One region of the Methylophaga sp. UBA3613 genome, then DNA from elsewhere that is predicted to be linked to it. Evidence: predicted binding sites of a transcription regulator. Region 1 holds the regulator's gene; the other holds the start of a gene.
What was found. Region 1 encodes FNR, which switches genes on or off when oxygen is low (the NO sensors DNR and NnrR bind a similar motif). Its sites were predicted from a motif close to TTGATNTANATCAA; they were not measured.
Positions count from the first base shown of each region.

Region 2: B3S93_RS04790 (cytochrome-c peroxidase) is a predicted target of FNR. The motif match lies at 2,143-2,156, and genes of this name have one in related genera.

Region 1 is NZ_DFLS01000007.1:184,348-188,565, forward strand. Features, by position in the region: gene hisA (1-(5-phosphoribosyl)-5-[(5-phosphoribosylamino)methylideneamino]imidazole-4-carboxamide isomerase) at 1-685, opposite strand, end outside; gene hisH (imidazole glycerol phosphate synthase subunit HisH) at 711-1,346, opposite strand; gene hisB (imidazoleglycerol-phosphate dehydratase HisB) at 1,396-1,989, opposite strand; gene fnr (fumarate/nitrate reduction transcriptional regulator Fnr) at 2,087-2,836, shown strand; gene B3S93_RS09540 (OmpW/AlkL family protein) at 2,937-3,617, shown strand; gene murJ (murein biosynthesis integral membrane protein MurJ) at 3,665-4,218, opposite strand, start outside.
Region 2 is NZ_DFLS01000004.1:554,551-558,768, forward strand. Features, by position in the region: gene B3S93_RS04780 (catalase family peroxidase) at 1-333, shown strand, start outside; gene B3S93_RS04785 (cysteine hydrolase family protein) at 398-1,000, shown strand; gene B3S93_RS04790 (cytochrome-c peroxidase) at 1,051-2,052, opposite strand; gene B3S93_RS04795 (pyrroloquinoline quinone-dependent dehydrogenase) at 2,238-3,989, shown strand; gene B3S93_RS04800 (sensor domain-containing diguanylate cyclase) at 4,068-4,218, shown strand, end outside.

The DNA.
Region 1 (4,218 bases):
CTTCATAGATTGCACGGCCGATAATGGCCCCCATAACACCTTCTGATTCGTAATGGCAAAGGGCCTTGATATCGTCATAGTTGCTGACACCGCCGGAAGCAATTACCGGGATATTAATGGCGCGAGCAAGGTCACGAGTGGACTCAAGATTAACACCCTGCATCATGCCGTCTCGGCTGATATCGGTGTAAATAATAGCCTCAACACCATCCTGTTCAAACTGTTGGGCAATATCGATGACATCGTGATTGGACAACTTGGACCAGCCATCGATTGCAACCTTGCCGTCTTTGGCGTCGAGACCAACAATAATATGACCCGGAAACTCGGCACAAACATCGCCAACGAAATGCGGAGCATTGATGGCTTTTGTGCCAATAATGACATAGCGAACACCAGCATCCAGGTAGGTTTGGATGGTGTCTTCATCACGAATGCCACCACCAACCTGTACATCAAGATCAGGAAATGCAGCGCAAATTCGATGAATAACATCAGCGTTAACCGGATTACCCGCAAAAGCACCGTCCAGATCCACCATGTGCAAACGTTTGGCACCGGCTTCAACCCATCTGGTTGCAACCGCCAGCGGATCTTCTGAAAATACGGTGTTATCTTCCATGCGTCCCTGACGCAATCGAACGCAGTGACCCTCTTTAAGATCAATGGCAGGGATTAATAACATAACGCTTTCTCCATCAAACAAAATGTCAGGACTGACCGTCCCAATTAATAAAATTTTTCAATAACTGTAAGCCGGCATGCTGGCTTTTTTCGGGGTGAAACTGTACTGCAAAAAGGTTTTCATGCGCCAACGCTGCTGCAAAAGGTAAAGCGTAATGACTACGACCAGAGATTTTGGTTTCATCGGCGGGCTGTACATAAAAACTATGAACAAAATAAAAGCGACTATTCTGTGGTATATCTTGCCATAAGGGGTGGACGCAGGTTTGTTCGACTTCATTCCAGCCCATGTGTGGTACTTTCAGGCCCTGCTCAACCGCTTCTTTAAAATACAGAACGTCACCTTCAATGATGTCCAATCCAGCCGAGCCTTGGTTTTCCTGACTATGCGTTAATAAAGCCTGCATACCCAGACAAATTCCCAGAAAAGGTTTTTTGCTGGCCATTTCACAGATGAGCCTGTCGAGTTCAAGTTTTTTGAGTTCCGCCATACAGTCACGAATCGCGCCGACACCCGGGAATACGATGTGATCTGCTGCCCGAATCTCTGACGGATCAGCGGTAACGAGAATTTTAGTGTGGTTATCAGCTACGGCTTCCAATGCTTTGGAGACTGAGCGTAAATTACCCATGCCGTAATCAATAACTGCAACGCAACGCATAAAACAAAGACCTGCTCTAGAATGTGAGAGTTATAAAATCGTTAACCGATTATAATGCGCCCTTGGTGGATGGCAATTGCTGTAAGGCTCGTTCATCTAATGTGACAGCCATTCGCAGGGCCCGACCGAACGCTTTAAAAATGGTTTCAGCAATATGATGCGCATTTCGGCCTTTAAGATTATCAATATGCAATGTAATACCGGCATGATTGACTAAACCCTGAAAGAATTCATAAAACAAATCAACATCAAATTCACCGATTTTGTCTCGAGTAAATGTCACATCGAATTCAAAGCCGGGTCGGCCAGATAAATCCAATACTACACGAGACAAAGCTTCATCCAGTGGGACATAGGAATGACCATAACGGACCACACCTTTTTTATCCCCCAGCGCTTTTTTTAATGCCTGACCAATTGTGATACCAACATCCTCAACGGTATGATGAGCATCAATGTGCAGATCGCCTTTGGCGTTGATTTGCAGGTCGAATAAACCGTGACGGGCAATCTGTTCCATCATGTGATCAAGGAATGGCACGCCGGTTTCGGATTGAAATTTTCCGCTTCCATCCAGATTGATGGAGACTTCAATTTGAGTTTCGAGCGTGTTACGCGCAACAGTGGCGCTACGAACGGTCATTTGCTTTCCTGAAAACTGAAATAAAAACAAATAATAACTGTTTCAGTGGCGGGTTTGAAGCGTTATCATGTCCTGTGACTTTTTTACGGATAATAAAATGACACAAGCTCGGGTGATTACGCCATTATTTGAGGACTTGGCTAAGGTTGAACATCATCATCAGCTCGCCTGTCAATCATGTGCTTTGTATCGGTTATGCCTGCCCTTGGGGCTGCATCGGGATGACCTGACCAAGCTCGATCAAATCATTAAACGCAGTGCTGGATATAAACGCCACCAGATTCTGTTTGAACCCTCCTCTACTTTTAAAACAATCTTTGTTGTTCGTTCTGGTTCGTTCAAAACCACGATCTCTGCGACGGATGGGCGCGAACAGGTCACCAACTTTTATTTCCCCGGTGAATTTATTGGTATGGATGCAATTTACCAGCAACGTTATTTATCCACAGCCCGGGCACTTGAAGCCAGCAGTGTTTGCGAATTGCCTTATGAGCGCCTGCAGGAATTCAGTGCGACTATCCCGGAGTTGCAAAATCAATTGATGACCCGTTTGAGCAAAGAATTGTCATCGGATAAAAATTTATTATTGTCTCTCGGCAAAAAAACCGCCCAGGAAAAGCTGATTAGTTTTTTACTGTCTCTATCACAGCGTTTCAGTGAACGTGGTTACTCGTCGATGTCATTTCAATTGACCATGTCCCGAGGGGATATTGCCAACCATCTGGGATTGGCGATTGAAACGGTCAGTCGTTTATTTACCCAGTTACAGGATCAGCAGTTATTGTCGATTCAGGGCAAAGAAGTAACGATTTTAGACCTGCCAGCATTAAAACAACGCTGCGGATAGCCTGAACCACACTTTATTGACCTGGATCAATGTTGATCTCCAGATACTCCGTATGATCTGAAATTGTGTTCCACAACAGATCATTATTCGGAGTCGTGCCATGAAAAAAATTCCCCTGATTTCCTCAATCCTACTTGCTGCTGGTCTTGCCAGCCCTGTTTCAACTGTGATGGCTTATGAGGCCGGTGACTGGTTAATTCGGGGACGGGTTATCAATGTGAATCCAAATGATAGCAGCGGCACTCTCAGCCTCAATGGTGCAGATACTGGATTAAAAGGGGTAAAAGTCGATAGCGATACGGTTCCAGAACTGGATATTACCTATATGATCAACCGCAACTGGGGTGTAGAGCTGATTTTAGGCTATTCAGAACATACCGTTACCGGGGAGAAAAATTGGGGAGTGCTCGGTGATGTTATTGATACCAAAGTACTGCCACCCACATTGACGCTGCAATATCACTTTTTGCCAGGCTCAAATATTCGTCCTTATATCGGGGCTGGGGTGAACTACACCTATTTCTTTGATGAAGAAGTTCCGAGCAGTTCTTTACTTAGCAGTCCAGGCGATAAGGTCAAACTGGACAGCTCCTGGGGTTGGGCTGCACAAGCCGGGGTAGATATTGCCATCAATCAGGATTGGTTTATCAATATGGATGTCAAATATCTGGACATTGATACGACAGCCAGTTTCAAAAATGTACTTGGCACCAATAGCGCAAAAATTGATGCTGATATTGATCCCTTTGTTTATGGTATCGGTATAGGCCGCCGTTTCTAAATTCCTCTCTAAGGCCCTAAAAAAGCCCTCCTGATGGAGGGCTTTTTTTATTCCTGGCTTTGTGGTGTGACTAATGTTTTCAGCCTGACGCCACATAGAGTCAATACAGCAAAATAAACAATTGCAGAAGTCGTTATCAGCCCCATCAATATGCCAAACCGATGCCAGCCACTCCAGCTTATCCAATCGCCATTAATCGGCGTTACCCATAACAAGAACGCTATTAATACGATATTGGCGAGCAGCATACGGATAAAAAATAAGCCCCAGCCAGCGATAGGTTGATAGACCGCTTTTTTTCGAAGTGTGTAATACAGTAAGCCAGCATTGAGCATCGCTGATAAAGCTGTGGCTAAAGCCAGCCCCACATGGGCCAGATAAATCATCAACACAATGTTCAGTCCCATATTGCTTATCATCGCAATAATGCCGATTTTGACAGGGGTTTTGGTGTCCTGACGGGCATAAAAGCCCGGTGCAAGTACCTTGATAAAAATAAATGGCAATAAGCCCAAACCATATGCCATCAAGCTTAATGATGCCTGATGGGCATCATTTGGCGTGAATTCGCCATATTGAAACAAGGTAAGCAACAACGGTT
Region 2 (4,218 bases), on a different contig from region 1:
AAAGCCGATGCTGAAGCACAAAACGAAAACTATTTAATGAATGAAATTCGTGAGCGTTTACCTGAACAAGCTGCCGAGTTTCGTTTGTCGGTGCAAATTGCTGAACCAGGCGATGAAGTAAATGATGCAACGGTAATTTGGCCGGATGATCGCCAGGTGGTTGAGTTAGGGACTATTGTGATCGAGGCACCGATGGCAGATGCTGCCGAGTATGAAAAAGCGACGATGTTTAATCCATTGGCTTTGCCAGAGGGGATTGAGCCATCTTCTGATCCTATTTTATTAGCCAGACCGGGTGCTTATGCGTTGAGTTTTCAGCATCGCATGGATTGATCGGCAGCAAGACTGAAGCAAACCATACCGCGGGTAAATTTTTGAACATTCAAAGAGGACTGTTATGACACAAGCGTCACAAACATTAAGAGATATTGTCGGCTTAGGGCATCAGCCGGCAAAGTTGGGTAATTCAGCATTAATTATGATTGATTGTCAGAATACCTATCGAACCGGTGTTATGCATCTCACGGGCGTGGAAAAAGCTATTTTGGAAGCCAAAGCTTTGCTGGAACGTGCAAGGTCGTTAAATATCCCTATCATTCATATTCAACATGATGGTGGTGTGGGCTCACCTTACGATCTCACGACGGATATTGGTCAGATTTCCAATGAGGTGGCACCTCAAGACGGGGAATACGTTATTACTAAAAACTTTCCCAATGCATTTGTGCAAACTGAATTGGATCAAAGACTGAAATCACTGAATATTGAAAATATAGTGTTGGCAGGCTTTATGACACATATGTGTGTAAATTCCACCGCGCATGGCGGATTTAATCTGGGGTATAAACCTACAGTTGTGGCCAGTACGACTGCAACCCGCCCGCTTCAGGCTGCTGGTGGCAAAGTTATTTCGGCTGAACAGGTTCAGGATGGCGCGATTGCTTCAACTCGAGATTTATATGCGGCAGTAGTTGATAGGGTTTCAGACCTGTCTGATTAACAGCTCAATAGAAAAGCCCGCCAGTTATCAACTCTGGCGGGCTTTTTTACTTATTCCTTTTCAAATGGAACAGGAATCGGTGTGTCGCCAGTAGAGGGTGGCAATTGTGGTACGGCAAATTGAGGCTGGTCACCCGTCAGGGTTTTCAAAAATGCCGTTATGTTTTGAATGTCCTGTTTTTCCAGCTTCTGTCCCAGTTGCAGTCTGGCCATCACATCGACGGCATCTTCCAGTTTCCAATAGGCACCGTCATGGAAGTATGGGTAAGTCAATTCAACATTGCGTAAAGTTGGTACTTTGAATGAAAAGCGATCGGCATCTTTACCGGTCACTGCAATACGTCCTTCAGCCGGGTTTTCGGTCTGGTAGGGTTCCATAATCCCCATCTTCTGGAATGAACTGCCACCTACAGCAGCCCCGTTATGACAAGCCACACAACCGATTTCTTTAAATTTCTGATAACCGGCAATTTCAGTGTCAGTCAAGGCATTGTCACTGCCTTTAAGCCAAAGATCAAAACGGGAATTGGGAGTGACCAGGGTTTCTTCAAAAGCTGCTATGGCATTGGTAACCTGATCCAGAGTAATCTCATTACTGCCATAGATTTTATTGAATGCTGCAACGTATTGTGGAATCGAACGCAAAACATCAATGGCCAGAGAGTGGCTAAAAGCCATTTCCATCGGATTAGCAATTGGTCCGGCAGCCTGTTCCTGCAAATCGGCTGCCCGACCATCCCAGAACTGGGCCAGATTCATACTGGAATTGAGTACGGTGGGAGAGTTGATTGGTCCTTGCTGCCAATTATGACCAATGGAAGTCGGCAAGTTATCACTGCCTCCCATACTGAGATTATGACAGGAATTACAAGATATGAACCCTGAGCGGGAGAGTCTGGGGTCAAAAAAAAGTTTTTTCCCGAGTTCAACTTTGGCGGGTTCGGTAATAATAAATGGCTGTATCGGTTTGATGGGCTCATTTCTAAAATTATCTGCCAACACAAGGGATATATTTAAAAACGTTATAAGTCCTACCAGTAGTGTTTTATACATTACTTACCTCACTTATCTGATTAACAACAGATGTTGATAATTTGATTTTAGGGAGACTTATTATTTGCTGTAGGGTTATCGGGCTTTGATTTGATCTGGATCATAAGATCCAATTTACGGGATAAAAAATTCTTGTTCGATAGTAATTGTTATCATAACTAAAAATAATTAAGAGAGAGAAAACCATGCCTTTAAAACACATCTTCTGGTTGGGAGGGCTTTTAACTGTTTTATCCCTGCCAGTTTTAGCAACAGAGATTGAATGGCCGGTTTATGGTGGCGATGATCTACATCAACGGCACAGTAAGCTGGTCCAAATTAACAAAAGCAATGTTATGGAGCTGGTTGAAGCATGGGAATTTGATACCGGTGTAAATGAAACCTTTCAGGCAACACCGGTGGTTCAGAATGGCGTGATGTATGTTTCTTTGCCGTTTAACGATGTGGTCGCACTGGATGCCGCGAGTGGTCAACAATTATGGCGTTATGAGCATGATTTAGATGAAGATTATCCCATTTGCTGTGGTCCTGCCAATCGCGGTGTGGCTGTATCAAATGGTATGGTTTTTACCGGCACCATTGATGCCAGATTGATTGCATTGGATGCCAAAACAGGAGAAAAACGCTGGGATAATCGTGTTGTTGATGAAAACAGTGGTATTCAGGAAGATGTTAGTACGCTGGACGATACTGAACTGGGCAGCGTCTCCGGTACCTCGGGAGCGGGCATCAATATGGCCCCGATGATTTATCAGGATACAGTCATTATTGGCATCACCGGCGTGGGATATGGATTACATCTTGATGCTACGGATTCTGATTCACCTTTGGGCGCTGTAGTCGGTATCGCCGGGAAATATGGGCGCCGTGGTTTCATGGCAGGATATGACATCGAAACTGGTAAACAAAAATGGCAGTTTGACACCATCAAGTCTGAAAATTGGGAAGGTGATTTTGTTACCAAAACAGCTGATGGGGTGAAATTACCTCGCGATATAGCAAAAGAAAAAGCCGCTCTGGAACAGCACGGTGACGCCTGGCGTTATGGTGGTGCTTCGGCATGGAGTACGCCGGTTATTGACCCATATACTGGCATTCTGCATTTTGGTACCGGTAATCCATCACCGCAAATGGAAGGCTCATCCAGACCAGGTGATAATCTTTACAGCAGTTCATTACTGGCACTTGATGCCAACAGTGGCGATTATCGCTGGCATTACCAACAAGTCCCGCATGACAGCTGGGGTTATGATGTAGCCAGTCCGCCGGTTTTGTTTGATATTACCATTAAGGGGCAACCTACTCCCGCAATTGGTCAGGCTGGTAAAACGGGCTGGTTTTATGTACATGACAGACGTAATGGTAAGTTTCTCTATAAAAGCGAAGCCTTTGTCCCGCAAAAAAACATGTTTGAACTTCCCAGCAGTGAAGGAACGATTATTTATCCTGGTGTAATGGGCGGTGCAAACTGGTCTCCCGTTTCAGTGGATGCTCGCAGACGTTTGGTATTTATTGCCGCCATTCACTGGCCGGTGGAATATAAATTACACAAACAGGCTGCCAAGGATGGAGAAGAAGCGGTGCGTTATTCTTCGATGTCTCCTTTAAATACTCCTGAAAAACATGGTTTATTAACTGCAATTGATTTAGATAGTGGAGAAATAGTCTGGCAGGTCAAAACTGAAAATCCATTGATAGGCGGCGTTTTAAGTACAGCCAGTGGTCTGGTGTTCACCGGAGAAGGGAGCGGTGAACTGATGGCCTTTGATGCTGATTCGGGAGAAAAACGCTGGAGTGGTAAAACGGAAGCGGGCGTCAATGCGCCACCGATTACATACAGCGTTAATGGTAAACAGCATATTGCTGTTGCGGTGGGTGGCAATCGTCTGTTTGGTTTCAAAACTGGACAAAAAATCAAGGTATGGCGTTTACCCTGAAGAGTTACAGATTAATAAATCCTGATGAACGGAGTTCAGATGGCTGAATACGCTGCATATTATGGAAACGACTTATAGATGAATAGCATCCAGACCAGGATGATTCTACTTTGTGTCAGTCTGATTTTACTGACAGCTTTCGCGATGCAGCTGAGCCATGGTTGGTTTATTCATAAACATAATCAGCAGCAAATCCGTGAACAGGTGGCAAATGCTGCTTATTTTCTGC